2 regions of the Acidiphilium acidophilum genome follow, and region 2 is predicted to be linked to the other one. Evidence: predicted binding sites of a transcription regulator. Region 2 holds the regulator's gene; the other holds the start of a gene.
What was found. Region 2 encodes HrcA, which represses chaperone genes, less so after heat shock. Its sites were predicted from a motif close to GTTNGCACTCNCNNNNNGNGAGTGCNAAC; they were not measured.
Positions count from the first base shown of each region.

Region 1 (9,860 bases), 700 kb from region 2:
ATAGTTAGAAATTATTTTCAAATCACCGGAAAATCGCGGTTTTGCAGGCTTCACCGGAACCCGAACGTGACTCCCACCTCGCTGCGCACGATCAACGTACTGCTCGGCGGCTCATAAATCCCGTTATCAAGCCCCGAACCGGTATAATCGAAATGCCGCAGCCCGAGCCCGGCGAACAGATGAAGCGCATTGCCCAGCCGCCAATCCGCGCCGAGATGCACCGCCTCCTCGCCACTGGTCCCGAAATCTCCCGCAAACCCCAACGCCGGTGCCGATGCCCGCCCGCCGATCACCGCCAGTCCTTCGGCAGTCGCCGACACCACCAGCCGGTCGGTCACCGCCACATCCACCCGTGCCCCCAACCCGGCCACCGCCGCCCGGTAGAACTCGCTATACCCACCAGCCCCGCCGATATCGCGATACCAGTTCTGATAACCCGCCGCGACGAACGGAATAATATCCACCCGGGGCGACAGCGCCACCCCGCGCCCCAGCCGCACTTCAAGCGAATTGAACCGCGCATGATCGGTGGCGGTATACGGTGCCAGCCCCGCGCCCGGACCGCCCTGAACATAGCCGTCATAGGTGAGCGGGCCACCCGCGAAATCGTACACCACGCCGGTATAGACCCCCGAGATCCCCAGCAGCGGCCCCAACCGCGAAATCCCTGCGGTCAAACCGGGCAACACTCCGCTTTCCTGATCGGACGTACCCGCGAAATTCTCGCCATACCGTGTGCCCTGAATCGCAAACCCGAGCGAAACCCTAGTCTCAGCCGCCACCACCGCCGGATTGAGCGCATTGGCCCCACCATCGGCCCGGGCGACAGGCATGGCCTCCGCCAAAGCCAAAATCCCGACAATCAGTCTGAGTCGTCGTCCCAAGCGCGCCATGATCCGATCCCGTGCCACCCGACACTTATCGCACCGAATCGTTAAAATTCACTTAACAATCAAGACCACGGCGCCCAAAATCCGGCGCCGTGTCCGCCGCGCCACGCTACTGCAGCATCATCAGCGTCCCATGCCGCATCTCCCCCGGCGATATCAACGCCGCCGACCCCACCCGCACCGAATGCAACCGCCCCTCGATCTGGCGCGCCCAGAACGCGAGGAACCCGTGCAACACCGGATAGCGCGGCGCAATGTCCAGCTCCTGCCAGACAAAACTCTGCAACACTCCGGGATGATCCGGCAAATGATATAGAATCTCCGCCGTCGTCAGCCGATACCCCTGTAATTGCTTGCTCAAACTCATGGTTTCACCTCATCGAACCCGTTGAAAGAGCCCTGCGCCACCGCGTCCCTCTTTGATGAACATGGCATGACACCCCCGGGGGCTGGCAAGAAAAATCCGCGTTATCAACACATTAGCACTCACAACCCCCAAGTGCTGCCGGTCTTGACACAATGCCACCCAGGTTTTATGTGTCTGGCACTCTCCCGATGAGAGTGCTAGCAGCGACCGATGCCTCATCAGGGTCGGCGCCGGCTGAGCCGTTTACGACTGTAACCAAATCAGGAGCGATCCGATGAAATTCCGTCCCCTCCACGACCGCGTGGTCGTCCGCCGGCTGAACGCCGAGGAAAAGACCGCCGGTGGCATCATCATCCCCGATACCGCCAAGGAAAAGCCGATGGAAGGCGAAGTCATCGCCGTCGGTGCCGGTGCCCGCAACGAAGCCGGCGCCATCGTAGCGCTCGACGTCAAGGCCGGTGACCGCATCCTGTTCGGCAAATGGTCCGGCACCGAAGTCAAGCTCGACGGCGAAGAGCTGTTGATCATGAAGGAATCCGACATCATGGGCGTCATCGAAGGCACGCCGGCCACCAAGAAAAAGGCCGCCTGAACCTTCCCGACCCCCTAATTCTGCAAAAGGAACACCATTATGGCTGCTAAAGACGTCCGTTTTTCAGCCGATGCCCGTGAGCGCATGCTCCGCGGCGTCGACCTCCTCGCCAACGCCGTAAAAGTCACCCTCGGCCCCAAAGGCCGCAACGTCGTCCTCGAAAAGAGCTTCGGATCGCCGCGCATCACCAAGGATGGCGTCACCGTCGCCAAGGAAATCGAGCTCGCCGACCGCTTCGAGAACATGGGCGCGCAGATGGTGCGCGAAGTTGCCTCGAAAACCAACGACCTCGCGGGTGACGGCACCACCACCGCCACCGTGCTCGCCCAGGCGATCGTCCGCGAAGGCGTCAAGGCCGTCGCCGCCGGCATGAACCCGATGGACCTGAAGCGCGGCATCGACAAGGCCGTCGTCGCCGTTGTCGAAGAGCTCAAAAAGCGCACCAAAAAAATCAACAACCCGAACGAAACCGCCCAGGTCGGCACGATCTCCGCGAACGGCGAAGCCGAAATCGGCAAAATGATCTCCGAAGCGATGCAGAAGGTCGGCAACGAGGGTGTCATCACCGTCGAAGAAGCCAAAGGCATTCAGACCGAGCTCGACGTCGTCGAAGGCATGCAGTTCGACCGCGGCTATGTCTCGCCCTACTTCATCACCAACCCGGAAAAGATGGTCGCGGACCTGGATAACCCCTACATCCTGATCCACGAGAAAAAACTCTCCGGCCTCCAGCCGATGCTGCCGCTGCTCGAATCCATCGTCCAGTCCGGCAAGCCCTTGCTGATCATCGCTGAAGATGTCGAAGGCGAAGCCCTCGCCACCCTCGTCGTGAACAAGCTGCGCGGCGGCCTCAAAATCGCAGCCGTCAAGGCTCCGGGCTTCGGTGATCGTCGCAAGGCGATGCTGGAAGACCTCGCGATCCTCACCGGCGGCCAGGTCATCAGCGAAGACCTCGGCATCAAGCTCGAAACCGTCACGCTCGCCATGCTCGGCCGCGCGAAGAAGGTGTTGATCGAGAAGGAAAACACCACCATCGTCGAAGGCGCCGGCAAAAAGGCCGACATCACCGGTCGCTGCAACCAGATCCGCGCGCAGGTCGAGGAAACCACCTCGGACTACGATCGCGAGAAGCTGCAGGAACGCCTCGCCAAGCTCGCCGGCGGCGTCGCGGTCATCCGCGTCGGCGGTTCGTCGGAAGCCGAAGTCAAGGAGCGCAAGGATCGCGTCGATGACGCGCTGCACGCAACCCGCGCAGCCGTCGAAGAAGGCATCGTCCCCGGCGGCGGCGTCGCCCTGGCCCGCGCCTCGCTGATCCTCTCCAAGGTCAAGGCCGACAACGACGACCAGCGCTTCGGCATCGACATCATCCGCAAGGCCATCCTGGTGCCCATGCGCCAGATCGCCGAAAACGCCGGTGAAGACGGTGCCGTGATCTCCGGCAAAGTGCTCGACAAGGACGAGTATGGCTGGGGCTTCGATGCCCAGTCCGGCGAGTTCAAGGATCTGGTCAAGGCCGGCATCATCGACCCGACCAAGGTCGTTCGCACCGCCCTGCAGGACGCCGCCTCGGTGGCCGGCCTGCTGGTCACGACCGAAGCCATGGTCGCCGAACGCCCCGAGAAAAAGGCACCCCAGGGTGGCGGCGGCGGCGGAATGGGCGGCATGGGCGGCATGGGCGATATGGATTTCTGATCCAGCCCTCACCGCAGTTACGTCAAAGAGGCCGTGGAGCAATCCACGGCCTTTCTTTTTGCCCGCCCCCTCACATTGCGCCGGTTCTCAAACCATGAAAGACTCCTCGCAATGGAAAAAGACCGCCTGACCGCCTTCTCCGATGGCGTCATCGCCGTCATCATCACCATCATGGTGCTCGACCTGAAACTCCCGCACGGCACCAGCCTCGCCGCGCTCGCCACCGCCGCCCCCACCTTCGTCAGCTACATCCTCAGCTTCATCTACGTCGCCATCTACTGGAACAACCACCATCATTTCTTCCAGCTCGTCCCACGTGTCACCGGCGCCATCCTCTGGGCGAACCTGCACCTGCTGTTCTGGCTCTCCCTCATCCCCTTCGCCACTGCATGGGTCGGCACCCACCACACCGCCGCCATCCCCACCGCCCTCTACGGTACCGCCCTGCTGATGCCCGCCCTCGCCTGGTTCACCCTGCAAACCACCATCATCCGCGCCCAGGGCACCGGATCACCCCTCGCCAAAGCCATCGGGCGCGACCTCAAAGGCAAAACCTCCCCCCTCCTCTACACCACCGGCATCCTCCTCGCCTTCATCAACACCACCCTCGCCGACGGAACCTACGCCTTGGTCGCCCTCCTCTGGCTGATCCCGGACCGCCGGGTCGAACAAGCACTCCCACACGAAGACTGATCGCCCTCCCCTTGCCTGAAACGAGCGGGTTCCAAGGGCTCCGCCCTCAGTGGGGGTCGAGGTGGCAAAGTCCCCCGTCTGGCTTGCATAAGCGGCCACAACCCCCAGCCCTCCGATATCATCCGCGCGCGGCGTGTCGTTCCAGCCGGAATGTCCAGAGTGCCACGATCAGTCCCAGTGCCGCCATTGCCGCTCCCACCAGCGGCAGGTCGAGGTAGCTCACCCCGATGCCCAGCGCCGCGCCGCCGATCCATGCCCCGGCGGCGTTACCCAGGTTGAACGCGCCTTGATTGATGGTCGAGGCAAGGTTCGGCGCATCCCGCGCGAAATCGATCACCCGCGTCTGCAGCGGCGACACCATGGTGAACACGGCCACCCCCCACACCAGCAGCACGCCGATCGCCAGCACGCCACTGAAGCTCACCAGCCGCAGCACGCCCAGAATCACCGCCAGTGCAGCGAACGTGAGCACGATGGTCCGCGCCGAGTGCCGATCCGCCAGCCGCCCGCCCAGCAGCCCGCCGGCGGTCAGTCCCGCCCCGAAAATCAGCAAGGCCACGCTCACCCAATGTGGCGACAACCCGCTGACGTGCTCCAGCAGGGGCGCGATATAGGTGAACACGCTGAACAGGCTCATCGAGCTCAGCACCGCCATCAGCATCGCGAGCAGCACCTGCGTCCGCCCCAGAATCCGCACCTCGTTCAGCAACCGCCCGGACCCTCCGGGCATCCCTTTCGGCAATAGCACCGCGATCGCCGCCATCGACACCAGCCCGATCGCCATCACCGCCCAGAACGTGGCGCGCCATCCCGCCGCCTGCCCCAGAATCGTCCCGGCCGGCACCCCGAGCACGTTGGCCATGGTCAGACCAAGAAACACCAGCGCCACCGCCCGCGCCCGTTTCTCGCGCGGCACCAGATCCGCCGCGACGACCGACCCGATCCCGAAAAACGCCCCGTGCGACAATGCGGTGATGATCCGCGCTGCCATCATCGTCCAATAACCGGGTGCCAGTGCGCACAGGGCATTGCCCAGCACGAACACGCCCATCAATGAAATCAGCGCGGTCCGCCGCTGCCACCGCCCCACCAGCACGGCGACGAAGGGCGAGCCGAACGTCACCCCCAGCGCGTAGGCGGTCACCAGATACCCCGCCTGCGGCACCGATACCGCGAAGTCCCGCGCCAGTTCCGGCACCAGGCCGACAATCACGAATTCGCTGGTGCCGATCGCGAAACTCGCGACGATCAGCGCAATCAAGGGTAAGGGCATACACAACCGCAAAAAGTGAAGCGCGCAGAAAGCGCCCGTTTCACGAAAAAAAGAAGCGGAAAACCTGTTCTAATTTCGCGTCTGTGGGTTGTCGAAACGCGGGGACCGCAGCCGCGCGAACGCCGCTTTCAACGCCTCCGCCAGATCCCGCCGCTCCGCCCCGCCCAGATCGGTGCCCACGATATGCTTCGCCTCGCGGTTGACGATCGACAGCACCGGATTACTCCCCGCCGTCTCCTCAAGCTGCACCCGCAGCCACCCTGGCGCCATCGCAATCTGATTGCGCCGCCCGCGCGGCGAGGTCCGGGTGATCGTCAACCCGTCCTCGGTCAGCAAAATCACTTCCGAGGCCCGTCCGCCCCGCATGTTCATCGCATAGAGCATGATCGCGAGCAGCAGATCCACCACGTCGAACCCGATCACCGGCAACGCGCCCAGATAATACATCAACCCGTTCACCAGCATCGAGCCCGCGGCCATCACCCCGAACACGATAAACATGCCGCGCCGGCTCATGCTCCGGTGCGGCGTCAGGATCGCCTCGAAAATCGGTCCCGGCGCCTCGATCGTGTCCGTCGTATCTGACATATCCCCATTTTCGCATTTATTTGCCGGATCGCAAGCAGAAATCCACCATCCCGGCACTGCAAAACGCCATCACATGATCGACCTGAACCCCACGATATCCGGCGGCCCATCCGCAAACCGAAATCGAACCTCGCCCGGCGCCAGCCCGACCAAACTCGAGCACACCGTGCCAAACCCCTCGTGTGGCCCGACATTGAGCGCGGTGTCCACCGGTGGTGTTCGCGCCGCCAGCAATGCCTGCCACTCCCGCCAGTCACCGCTCGCGGGATCGGGGCGCGCGGCCGCCTCGAACAACGGCTTGTAACGCGCAATCCTCGGGCTGCCCATATCGTTCGGATCGGAGGCTGTGATCATCGTGATCCCCGGTGCCAGCACCCTCGTCGCGATTGTCCCGGTGCCCTCACTGCGCAACACGCAGCCGCCGCTCGCATCAACCAGCACGAGGTTGAATGCGCGATACCGCTCCAGCTCTTCCCGCGCCACACGGTCGCGCGCCGCCGAAGCACTCCGTTCCTTCAAGGCCATGAGCGGCAACCCGCCCCGGCTCGCCTTGCCCGGCTGCGGCCCAAGACTGCCCGTCCGGTTCAGCAACGCCGCGACAACCCCGTCATCATTGACCCCCAGCCAGGTTCCCCCGGCCAGACGATCCCGGCCTGCGGTAATTCCCGACCAGTATCGCGCCGGCGGGTCCCAGGCCCGGTCGATCCGTTCATCGCGATTTGCAGCGATCACGACCGGCCATCGAGCCGAAGGATCGAAAGAAAGGATCAGGGAACACATCGCCGCCTCAATTCCACAATCGAAGCGGGCCGCTCATCGGCAGTTGGTTCGCGCCGCAAGATACGGTCTGGCCAGATCCCATATTCCATAGCGAAACGTCACCGTCAGCGAACGAACCGTCATTCCCGCAGGGAACGCAGGGAACCGCAGATTGCTGATCGTCGCGAGCAACCTCGCATTCACCGCAGTTAAACTCGGCTTCACGAGACGAGCCCCGCTCACCTTACCATCCGGCGCGATCCGAAACCGCACGATCGCCGGGCCCTCGCAATAAAGATTGCGCCCCGTCCCGCCATGGCCGAACGTATCAAACAACACGCGATCCACCACGCCCCGATACTGCGAGCCCGGCGCGGGGCGGATAACGGTGGAGGAATACCAATCACCATGGCCGACCGACCCCGGATCGTCAGCGCCCGCCACCGAAAGACTGCAAACCAGCAATCCGGTCCCAAGCAAAAGCCCTGCCGCAAAAGTCGAACCTGTCTTCATGACCCAACTCGTCTGCCGTGTTCGGTTTGGATAAAGCGATTACCCTCCGAGTTACAATCCCACGATCCCGCCTTGTATCGATACCGGCCTGACCTAGGGAGGGCCGCGCCAATCCCAAGCCCGATCACAATGCCTATTTTTCGAACATAAACGGTCACATCACAATCTAGTGAGCCTATTTACGCGCATTATTAACTGATCTCTCAGTTTACATCACACTGCACCAAATACACATGCATAATTTTTGGTCGTTTTTGCCAAATGAGGGGATTGGATGATCAGAACTCCGCCGATCGCCCCACAATGTCAGCACCGCGTCATTCGCGTCTCCCCGACGCCGCTTTGCCAGTGAAACGCCGCCGCGTCGCCGCCCTGTCACCGCACCGCCACACCCACCCCGAACGCGCCGCGATCCCCCCGGTTTCATCGAACTGCCGCGCCGCTGCAACGGAACCGTCACGACCCGAAGCTATAACGCCCCCCGGTCGAAGGGTCACGCCGTCGCACCTTTCGACACCGAACCCGTCATAAAGGTGAACCCCGTGCAGCCTCGCCCCACCCCATCGCGCGCAACCAAAATCCTGCTACTCTCGCTCTCCAGCACCATCGCCCTCACCGCCGCCGCCCACGCGCAGGTCGTCACCCCCGCATCCAGCGCCATCGACATCAAGCTGATCAAAAAAATCGAACGTGCCGAGCGCGGCACCGGCTCGGTCAGCAAGGAAGCCGTCCGCAACACCAGCCCGGTCCAGAGTTTCCAATCCGTGCTGAAAACCGTGCCGGGGTTCACCGTCCGCAACACCAACCCCGGCAACCTCACAGCGGGCGACACCACCTTCACCTATCAGGGCTTCAACAGCGATCAGGTCGGCATGGAGTTCGATGGCGTGCCGATCATCAACGCCTTTCGCGGCGGCACCAACGGCCAGGGCTCGGACCACGCCCTGTCACCGGTCGCCTCGGGCCAGTTCGACAGCGTCGTGATCTACAGCGGCGCCAACTCCCCGTCCGAAACCGGCATCAACGCACTCGGCGGCACGATCAATTACCTGCCAAAACTGCCCACCCCGCAATTCTACGCCACCATCTCGGGCCACGGAGGTTCCTACGCCAGCAACCCTGAAGGCGGACTCGACAATGGCGGCATCTCGATCAACTCCGGCGCGCTGAACAGTACAGGCACCGAACTCTACGGCAATTTCTATCACACCAACTATCAGAGCTACCTCAAGCACGTCTTCTCGATCAACAACAACGCCTACCTCTCGGCCCTCCAGCCATACGACGAAGGCCGCTCGCAATTCTCCTTCATCCTGATCAACAACGCCGAACGCGCCCAGCAGCCCGAAACCATCCCTCTCGCACTGGTTCAACAATACGGCAGCGATTTTCAATATCCCCTGAACATCTCGAACAACCGCACCACGACGAAATCCTTCACCACCATCGTCGGCTGGCGCTCGATCATCAACCAGTACGTCGTCGCCCGCGCCAAGCTGTTCTACACCCAGGACAATAACGACCGCACCGCCTATTCCAACGCGGCCTATGTCGGCGGTTTCGGCGGCTATCCCCTGCCGACCTCGCTCAAAAGCTATGCCAACCCCGCGCCCAACGGCATCCCGGACAACACCTACAACCCAACCGCCCTGTTCGGCAGCAGCTATAACGGCACTCAATATCAGCGCTATATCGACAATTTCAACAATATCGGCGTCACCCCGTCACTGTCCTTCCTCCTGCCGCACAACACCATCACGGTCGGCGGCCTCTACATCCATTCGCAGGATCACAGCGCCGAATACTGGTACGGTGCCGGCAACGTCCCCACCACCGACGGCTATAACGACGCGTGGGACGAACACGATCTGCGCAACTACGCCGATATCTACATCCAGGACCACATCCGCCTGCTCAACAACAAATTGAGCATCACACCCGGCCTCAAATACTACACGGTCCTGACAACATCCAACGATATCAGCGGCTATTACTATAATTATGCCGGCACAGTGAAAAACCGCTTCAATTACTCCGAACCCTCGTTCGGCGTCAGCTACGAGGCCCTGAAAAACCTCGACCTCTATGCCCATTACGGCCGCGTCTACAAAGTTCCCAATATCAGCGCCTATTATTCCGTGATCGGCAACGCCCCCACCCCCGGCCTCGAACTGGTGCGCCCGGAATATGTCGACGCGATCGACACCGGCGTGCGCTACGATATCGGCAAGATCAAAACCACCCTCGCCTATTTCCGCCGCAGCTTCAGCAATAAATTCGGCTATTACTACAACAATGCCACCGGCCAGACCATCCAGTACAATGTCGGCACCGCGCTCTACCAGGGTGCCACGGCATCGATCGATGCCGCCCTCACCCCGCAGCTCTCTGTTTACGTCAATTACGACTACACATCGGCGAAATACACCTCGAACTACCTCGCGAACGATGGTGCCAGCGTCTACAATGGCGAACTGGTCGGCGGCGTGCCGC
Region 1 covers NZ_JAWXYB010000018.1:3,266,088-3,275,947, forward strand. Annotated here, with positions in the region: gene SIL87_RS18230 (hypothetical protein) at 51-833, opposite strand; gene SIL87_RS18235 (usg protein) at 1,000-1,257, opposite strand; gene groES (co-chaperone GroES) at 1,532-1,849, shown strand; gene groL (chaperonin GroEL) at 1,889-3,541, shown strand; gene SIL87_RS18250 (TMEM175 family protein) at 3,653-4,234, shown strand; gene SIL87_RS18255 (MFS transporter) at 4,353-5,507, opposite strand; gene SIL87_RS18260 (DUF2244 domain-containing protein) at 5,577-6,095, opposite strand; gene SIL87_RS18265 (NRDE family protein) at 6,165-6,875, opposite strand; gene SIL87_RS18270 (energy transducer TonB) at 6,909-7,367, opposite strand; gene SIL87_RS18275 (TonB-dependent receptor) at 7,910-9,860, shown strand, end outside.
Region 1: a site for HrcA is predicted at 1,431-1,459, ahead of groES (co-chaperone GroES). Genes of this name have one in related genera too.

Region 2 (9,860 bases):
GGCACCCCGGGCTCAAAGCGGTCGATCTGTTCGATGCCGTGCACGACGGTCGGATCAAAGCGTTGTGGATCGCCGGGACCAATCCCGCCGAATCGCTACCCCGCAGCAACCATGTGCGGGAGGCGCTGGCACGGTGCCCGACCGTGGTGGCCGCCGATTGCTGGGCGACCGCGACCACGGCGCGCGCGCATATCGTGCTCCCGGCGGCGGGATGGTCCGAGAAGGACGGCACCGTGACCAACTCCGAACGGTTGATATCACGCCAGCGCGCCTTTCGGTCGGCACCCGGCGAGGCGAAGCCCGATTGGTGGATGTTCGCCGAACTCGGCCGCCGGCTGGGCCACGGGCCAGCGTTCGATTTTCCGAATCCGGCAAGCATTTTCCGCGAACATGCGGCGCTGTCGGCATTCGAGAACGCGGGCGAACGGGTGTTCAATCTGGCAGCCCTCACGAACATTCCGGATGAGGATTACGACGCGTTACGCCCCCTGCACTGGCCGATCGGCCCGGCAGACCATCGGCTGCTCGGGGACGGGCGGTTCAGCACCGGGGATCAGCGAGCGCGGTTCGTGCCGACCATTGCACCGGCGTCCGAAGCGACGCCGATGATGACGCTCAATACCGGGCGGCTGCGCGATCAATGGCACACCATGACGCGGACCGGTCGCGTGCCGGAATTGATGGCGCATCGGTCACACGCGGCACTCGAGATCGCACCGGAAGATGCCGCTGCATCCGGCCTCGCCAGCGGTGATCTGGTGGCGGTGACCAGCAATCATGGCACGATCACCCTGACGGCGGTGGTGGACCCGGGGCAACGTCGCGGCTCGGCATTCGCCGCCATGCACTGGACCGAGGGGCAGGGCAGCGCGGGCACGGTCAACCAACTGATCGGCAGCACCTGCGACCCGGCTTCCGGCGAGCCGGCCTACAAACACGGCCAGGCCAGCCTGCGCCGGATCGCTGCGCAATGGCATGGCATCGCGCTTGGCCGGGCGGCGCTCACCGGGCGAGTGAATACCCTGCATGCAGGTTGCTGGGCGCGCACACCGCGGGCCGACGGGTTGATGCACCTGCGGTTCACCGGCACGGCACCACTGGCGCTTGGTGCGACCGGCCGCGCAGTCGCAACCGCACTCCTCGATCTTCCGGAGGGGCTGGAGAGTCTGGACTATGCCGATCTCCGGCGCGGTGTATTCCGGCTCGCAGTCCTGAAGCGCGGCACGGTGCAGTTGCTGCTGCACGTCGCGCGCGATACCGCCGCGCTGCCGACCGTCGAGGCGCTGGAGGCCTTATTCGGGCAGTCCTGGCCGGAACCCGACGCCGGACGGTTACTGATCGGGCTCGGCGCGCCACGACTTTCACCGGCGGGGCGCATCGTCTGCGTGTGTCATCAGGTGACCGAGCCCGCGATCCGCGCCGCGATCGCCACCGGGCGGCTCGGCACGGTCGAGGCGATCGGGCTGGCGACGCTGGCCGGGACTGGCTGCGGGTCCTGCGTCTCGGAATTGAAGGGATTGCTGCGCCACGAACTCGTCGCAGCTGAATAGATGAGCGGTCGAAAGACGTCTGTGAGCAAATGCACGGGCGTTGTCAGCGGCATGAGCCCGGAATCAGAGAGTTTTTTCTTCGTTGAAAAAAAGCAGCGCCTGCCTTGCCTCATTCGATATGCCTTGCCTCATCCGATATGAGTTCACGAACGGCCGGGTTCAGCCGACACCTTGATGCGCCTCGTCCCATGAAATGAGGTGCTTGCGGTCGCGGCGGATCACCTGGCCGGGAACCGCAAGCTCGATCCGCCTCAGTGCATCGCGGACCGCCGCCGCATCGATCAGTTTGGGCGGCGTTTGATGTGCCAGCACATAGGCGTACCGGTTCGCCCCCGGCGGGAACGGATCATCCGGCCCGAGCGAAGTCCGTCCGGGCGGAACCGGCGGTTTCAGCGGAATCCGGAAGCGCTTGCTCACTGCGGCCAGCGCGGTGCCTTTCAACGGCGGAATCCCGAACAGCGGGCCCATCTGGCGGATAATACTGCCCACGACCGGTGCTGCGACATAACCGCCCGTGGTGAAGCCATAACAGAAATGCTGCATCTTTTTGGTCGGCTTCGGATGGATTACCATGGCGTAGACGACGTAGCGCGGATGATCCGCCGGGAAGATCGCGATGAACCCGGCGTCGTTCAGCCGGTTGTAATATCCCCCGCTCGGCCGCACCACCTGCGCCGTACCGGTCTTGCCGCCAACAAGGTAGCCATGGACCCGCGCATAGATCCCAGTGCCCGACAGCACCACGTCGCGCATCAGATTGCGCATCACGACCGATACGTGCCGCCGCATCACCCGCACACCGCGGCGGGGTGGCGCGCCGGGCTGTCGGGCGAGCAAGGTCGGGCGGTAGAGGATGCCGCCGTTGACGATGGCATCCTCGGCGTTGACCAGTGTCATCGGCGCCATGGCGATCCCGTTGCCGAACGAGACCGTCATGGTGGTCAGCATCCGCCAGTCGGCCTTGGGATGCCAGATCGGCGGCTGTACCCCCGGAAGCTGGATCGGCGGCGGCTTGAAGAAGCCGAGGTTGCGCAGCCAGGCCCGCTGAAGCTTCGGCCCCATGATGGTCGCGATCCGCGACGTGCCGATCACCGAGGAATAGGCGAGAATCGCCGGCATCGCGAGCCAGTAGGTCACCGGTTCGTAGTCGCGGATCACGAAGCCGTCGAGCGAGAGCGGGTGGCTGGTATTGAACCGGTCCCAGTAATGCATCATCCCCGACTGCATCGCCCCGGCGAGTGTGACCACCTTCATCATCGAGCCCGGCCCGTAATCCCCGGAGACGCAGCGGTTGAACAGCAGGGACGGATTGACCGTGTGCAGATCGTTGGCGTTGTAGTCGGGCAGGCTCACCATTGCGAGGACCCGCCCGGTCATCGATTCGACGATGCTGCACGCCCCCTGCGCCTTATAGTCAGACACCGCCGTCGCCAGCGCTTTGTGAACGATGTTTTCGAGTGCGACCGAGATCGACAGCCGCAACGGCCGTCCCGGGTCTGCGGTCAGACGCTTGTTGAAATAGCGTTCAACGCCACTGATCCCCTGCTGGCCCGGCGTCACGCCGCCCAGGATATGCGCCGCGATATCGTCGTTGGGATAATGCCGCGCCCACGTACGCTGGAAATAGATGCCGGGAATACCGAGCCGGTTGACTGCGAGTTCCTGCGCCGAGGTCAGGAAACGATCGAGATACACGAAACCATAATGCCGATTGCTGAGCCGCGCGCGCAGAGTCTCCCGGTTCAGGAACGGCAGGACGGAACGCAGCAGGCGGGTATCGCGCGCGGGGTTCGTGATCTGCTTCGGATTGGCGAACAAGGCGGCACTCGGCAGCGATACCGCAAGGATCTTGCCCGACCGGTCGAGGATCGGCGCGCGGTCCGGTGGCGGGATCGTGGCGGTCAGATCGGGGCGCGTCGCGGCGATGACCACTGGATTGGGCAGGACCGGCGCGATCACGGTCGCAAGAACGAGCTTCCCTGCGAGCACGGCGTATATGGCCACGAAGCAAACCATGCCGAACACCAGCCGCCAGCGGAACCGCCCGTGCCAGCGACCGCCCGGCTGAAGATCCGCTGGGTTCAAAGGTTGGCGACGGCGGTCTTGCGGGCGAGGAACCAGGCGTCGAGCGCGGTTTTCATCGACCGCGCGAGCCGCATCCGGAAGGCATTGGTGCGCAAGGCGGCCTCATCCTCCGGGTTCGACAGGAACGCGGTTTCGATCAGCACACTTGGAATCGCCGCCGATTGCAGAACCACGAAGGTGGCATGCCGTGCCGGATTCTGCAGCATGTCGACGCTACGGGCCAGGGAGCCCACCATCTTGCTCTGCAACAGATGCGATTGCGCCTTGGTGCTCTGATCCATCAGGCTGAACAAAATGCGCGAGACCTGCGGCGAAACCCCGTGGAACGTGGGGTTCGAGATCCGCTCGACGCTGTTCTCCGTTTTCGCGATTTCGGCCGCAAGCGGGTCGGATGGGGTGTTGGAAAAAGTGAACACGCTGGCCCCGCGCACCACGGTGTTCGGAGCAACCGAGTTGGCATGAACCGACATCAGCACGGCCGCCTTGTGCGTCTCCGCAATCCCGACCCGCTCGGTCAGCGGCAGGAACACGTCGCTGGTGCGGGTCATCAGCACGTCATATCCGCCGCGCGCGAGCGCATTGCGGAAATCCCACGCCGTCGCCAGCGCGATGTCCTTCTCGTACAGATTGCCGGCACCGATGCAGCCGGGATCGCGGCCACCATGCCCGGGGTCGATCACCACCAACCGGCTCGACGGTGGCATGGCGCGCACGGCGGGCAACCGGCCCGGACCGCGCTGCGCCGCCTGAGCCAATCCCATCTGCATCCATAACGGTACCGAAAGTGTCGCCCTGATTCCCGCATCCAGAACGAATCGCCGTGAAAATATCATGATCAGCTCACCCTGTTCCCGATGAGGCAAGACAATGCCTCGACACGTATGCCTTATACTCCACCATTCTATCAGCAAGTCACGTTAAACCGCCGGTATTAAACAGAAATTTGATAGTACTTCATATATCCGACATTGCACGCGAATGTGATCCCCGATCGTTTTTCAGTATTCATACGGCAAACAACAGCGCCGATTGGACCGCGCGATATCGTGAACGCCCGATTTTCGTGATCGTGCGGAATGCCGTTGACGATCCGGATCGCTTCGACGTTACATGCCTCGCACCTATTCCGGTGAGGAGGAAATCGTCATGAAACCCGTGATGTCTCGTCTGATGAAACTGGCTCTCGGCGCGATCTCGGTTGCCGCGCTCGGAACCATCGCGTTACCACCCGCACACGCGGCGGGAGTGCCACCGGCACATTCTCTGGCGCAGGCGGCCCTGCAAGGGCAGCATATCTTCAACCATGACAAATTCGGTGGCGTCCGGACATGTTCGGCCTGCCATGTCAACGGCGGCACCACCATCGGGCACCTGCCGAACGGTACCAAAATCCCGAGCCTCATGGGCGTCGCGGCAGAGTTTCCGCGCTATAATCCCGCAGCCCATCGTGTCGTGACACTCGGACAGCAGCTCGATCACTGCATCACCGGCGGATTGCAGGGCAAGCCCCCTGCGGCAAACAGTGCGCAGATGACGGATCTGGTGACCTACCTCACGAAATTATCGAAGGGCTCAATCATGGGGAAGCAATTCAAATAAGCCTCCAACACCCGCGCAGGCCCTACCCCAGCAATCGCCCGATCACCCGGGCGGTATAATCGACCACCGGAATGATCTTGCCGTAATTGATCCGGGTCGGCCCGATCACCCCGATCGCGCCGACGATCCGGTCATTCCGATTACGCGCCGGTGCCACCACCATCGACATCCCCGACGCCCCGAACAGCCCGCTCTCGGCACCGATGAAAATCCGCACCCCATCCGATCGTTCAGCCAGTTCCAGCAGCTTCAGCATGGTCTCCTGCGCCTCCAGCCGCTCGAACAGCTGCTGCAACGAGGCCAGTTTCTCGACCTGATCGATATCCGCAAGCAATCGCCCCTGCCCGCGCACGATCAGCGAACCGCCCCGCCCTTCACCTGACCATGTCGCCAACCCGGCTTCGACAATCCCCGCCGCGATCGAATCCAGCGCGGACCGATCGGCCTTCATGTCGGCCGCCACCCGCTGCCGCAGATCCGCGAGCGACAGGCCGGAGAGCTGCGCATTCAGATAATTGCTCGCCTCCTGCAAAGCCGATGGCGGCAGGCCCACCGGTGTTTCGATCACCCGGTTCTCCACCTGCCCATCCGCCGAAACCAGCACCACCAGCGCCCGGCCCGAACTCAGCGGCACGAATTCGATATGCTTGACCGCCCCTTCCGATTTAGGCGCCAGCACGATCCCCGCCGCCGATGACAGCCCCGACAGCAAGGTCGATGCCTCGGTCAGCGTGTCCTGCACCGAGCGCCCCGATTGCGCGAGGACCGCTTCGATCCGCTCGCGCTCCTCATCCGATAATTCGCCGAAATGCAGCAACCCGTCGACGAACAGCCGCAGCCCGCGATCGGTCGGCAGCCGCCCCGCCGAAATATGCGGCGCGAACAGCAACCCCGCATCCGTCAGGTCCGCCATCACGTTGCGGATCGTCGCGGGCGACAGCCCCATCGGCAACAACCGTGACAGGGTCCGGCTGCCCACAGGCTCACCGGTCTCGACATATTGCTCGACGATTTCCCGCAGCACCGCCGCCGAGCGCGCGTCGAGCCCCGGCGGCATCTTGGTCGGCGCACCCGACTGGAAACTGCGTGTATTGCGCGGCGGTGACTGGTCCATTGCCTCAGAAGAGGCTATCGCGGGGCGGAAATCAAGCGGATCGTCGCATGCAAAGACCGTTCGTTCTCTGCTGCGTGCCGATGAAGCGACCGTGCGGTTAACTCATACATGTGTTCTTCGGACACGACGTCTTCCTCCTCACCTTCCCTTCGGAGCCTCAATGACCCGTCCCAGCAACCGTACCGCCAGCGCGCTCCGCCCCGTTGAAATCGTCACCGGGTTTTCCCATCACGCCGAAGGCTCCGCCCTCATCCGCATGGGCGGCACCGAAGTGCTGTGCGCCGCCAGCGTCGAGTCCCGCGTCCCCGGATTCCTGCGCAACACCGGCCTTGGCTGGGTCACCGCCGAATACGGCATGCTGCCCCGCGCCACCCATACCCGCGGCGACCGTGAAGCCGCGCGCGGCAAGCAGTCCGGCCGCACCCAGGAAATCCAGCGCCTGATCGGCCGCAGCCTGCGCGCCGTGATCGATCGTAAACTGCTCGGCGAAATGAGCATCACCCTCGATTGCGATGTGCTGAACGCCGATGGCGGAACCCGCTGTGCCGCCATCACCGGCGCCTATGTCGCTCTCGCCCTCGCGATCCGCAAGCTCCAGGCCAACAACATCCTCAAGGCTGACCCGCTCATCGGCCAGGTCGCCGCCATCTCCTGCGGCATCTATGAAGGCATCCCGGTCCTCGACCTCGACTACGCCGAAGACTCCAATGCCGAAGCCGATGCCAATTTCATTCTCACCGCCGCCGGCGGCATCATCGAAATCCAGGCCACCGCCGAGAAAGCGACGTTCGATGAGGCGGCGTTCACCACGCTGCTCGGCCTTGCCCGCACCGGCACATCGGCCCTGTTCGCCGCCCAGAACGCCGCGCTCGATGCTGCCTGAACCGTGGCGTCTCCGCACCGGCCAGCAGTTGGTCATTGCGACCCATAATAGTGGCAAACTCGCCGAATTCGCGGCGCTGATGGTGCCTTACGGGCTCGATTGCACCTCCGCCGCCGCGCTCGGCCTGCCCGAACCGGTGGAGGACGCCCCCGATTTCGCCGGCAACGCGAAAATCAAGGCGCTCGCCGCCGCCAAATACAGCGGCCTTCCCGCACTCGCCGATGATTCCGGTCTGCTGGTCGCGGCCCTCCACGGGGCACCCGGTGTCCGCTCCTCACGCTACGCGAACGAGGCCGGCGGCTATCCGCAAGCCATGGCGGCGATCGTCGCCGCCAGCCGCACCAACGACCACGCCGCCTTCGGCTGTGCCCTCTGCCTCGCGATGCCCTCGGGCGAAACCGCGACCTATCTCGGCTTCTGCCATGGCCGGATCGCACCCGAGCCACGCGGCGCAGGTGGTTTCGGCTACGACGCCATTTTCATCCCGATCGGCTCGAATCGGCGTTTCGCCGAGATGAGCGAGGCGGAAAAATCCACGGTCAGCCATCGCGGCCGCGCCGTGAGGCAATTCATCGCGGCGCATTGCTGCTGACCGTTGATTGGCCGATCGTCCCGTAAAGATGACGGGTGATCACGATATGTCAGCGCCAAATCCCGGCGTATCGCGAAGCGGCGGCATGGACCGCAACGCTGCGATATCGGGGATCGGACGGGCAAGCGCGGGATCGCCTTGCGCAATCGTCTCGATCGCCGCAGCAACCGCGATGGTCATGGCGTCGGTATGGCGGGCCGTGATGATCTGGACCCCGAAAGGCATTCCGTTGTCATCCCGCCCCAGCGGCAGCGACAACGAGGGATGGCCGGCGAGCGTGACCGCATAGGCCAGCGCGAGCCAATGATAGTACGATCGGGTCGCCACCCCGTCGATCTCGGTGGGGAATAATTCGGTCCATGGTCGCGGCGCAGTCGTCACGCTGGGCGCGATCAGCACGTCGTAACGCTGAAAGAAGGCCTGCCACGCCTGATATATGTGTGTCTGGATCGTCATCGCGCGTGCGACATCGGCGGCGCTGTAGCCGAGCCCCTCCTCGACATTGGCGCGGATATTGGCACCCAACCGGTTCGGATCGCTCCGGAACGTCGCCCCGAAACCCGCGAGAAAATTCACCGCGCGCAGCACGGCAAACGCATCGTCCGCGCCGGCACAGTCCGGTGCCGCCGGCTCCGCATGAGCGAATGCCGGCGCGAGTTGCGCCATCCGCGCCGCGAACAGGTCACGCACCGCCCGCGAGGTCGGCGCAAACCCGAAATCGGCGGTGAAGGCCACCCGCAACCTTCCGGTATCCACCGTGCCGACCCGCAGCGGATCGAGCGGCGCGGCCAGCATGTCACGCGGGTCATAACGCCCGATCGCGCCGAGCATCAGGGCCAGATCCGGCACGGTACGCGCCATCGGGCCGAGAACCGAAAGACCGGATGCGCCGAGTTGCCGTTTCTCGGAGGGCACCAGCCCCGCCGAAGGCCGCATCCCCACGATCCCGCAGAATGCCGCCGGATTGCGCAGGCTGCCGCCCATATCGGAGCCGGTTGCCAGTGGTACCATGCCGGTGGCGAGCGCCACCGCCGATCCGCCTGAGGAACCGGCCGCCGATTTCAGCGGGTCGAACGGGTTTCCGGTGGCACCGTAAACCGCATTGATCGTATTGGCCCCCGCGCCGAATTCCGGAGTATTGGTCTTGCCGAATATAATGCCGCCGGCGCTGCGGATTGCGGCGACCAGCCCCTGATCGGTTTGCGGCACATGGTCGCGAAACATCGGACTACCATAGGTCGTGCGCAGGCCGGCGGTATCTTCCAGATCCTTGACGCCGACCGGCAGCCCATGAAGCGGGCCGAGCGTCGCCCCGGCCATCACGGCGGTCTCGGCGTCGCGCGCCGCGCCGAGGGACCGCTCGAAGTCGCGCGCCACCATCGCATTCACCGCATGATCGACCGCCTCAACCCGGGCAATGCAACTCGAAACCAGTTCCACCGGTGACAGGCCGCGCGCCCCGATCAGTCGCCGTGCTTCGGTTGCCGTCAGATCGCACGGTTCCATCCTCGCCTCCGTTCCAGAAGGCAACACTCTGCCATCACCGTCGCATCGGGTTCAACCCCAGAGGATTTACGGCGAACGCCCTTCGACGCGGCTGCGTCGGGGGCTATCGGTCAGCGGGTCGCAAGGCCGGGTCGAACACCGTAATATTCGTCGACCTGATGGCCATAGACCCCGTCCGACCAATCCGGCGCCGCGCTCGTCGCGTAGGAGGGGCCACCTTCGAGCCGGTCTCGGTCGAGATCGACGACATAGCCACCCTGGCGCGGGTCGTAATTCAGCAGCTCCCAGGGCAGTGGGTGATAATGCTCGCCCAGTCCGAGAAAGCCACCGAACGACATGATCGCGTAATCGACCCTGCCACTCCGCTTGTTGATCATCACGTCATAGATCGAGCCGATCGAATCGCCCTGCGTGTTGTAAACGCGGGTGCCGTTGACCTTGCTGGCCGCAATCAGGCTCCGTGTCTCGCTCAACGAGGATTCATCGGTGGCTGTCGCCATCTGCGGATGGCCTGCCGTCACTGGATTGAAA
Region 2 covers NZ_JAWXYB010000018.1:2,564,882-2,574,741, forward strand. Annotated here, with positions in the region: gene SIL87_RS14840 (nitrate reductase) at 1-1,550, shown strand, start outside; gene SIL87_RS14845 (peptidoglycan D,D-transpeptidase FtsI family protein) at 1,710-3,554, opposite strand; gene SIL87_RS14850 (N-acetylmuramoyl-L-alanine amidase family protein) at 3,632-4,468, opposite strand; gene SIL87_RS14855 (cytochrome C) at 4,782-5,234, shown strand; gene hrcA (heat-inducible transcriptional repressor HrcA) at 5,257-6,348, opposite strand; gene rph (ribonuclease PH) at 6,509-7,231, shown strand; gene rdgB (RdgB/HAM1 family non-canonical purine NTP pyrophosphatase) at 7,221-7,823, shown strand; gene SIL87_RS14875 (amidase) at 7,863-9,329, opposite strand; gene SIL87_RS14880 (PRC-barrel domain-containing protein) at 9,440-9,860, opposite strand, start outside.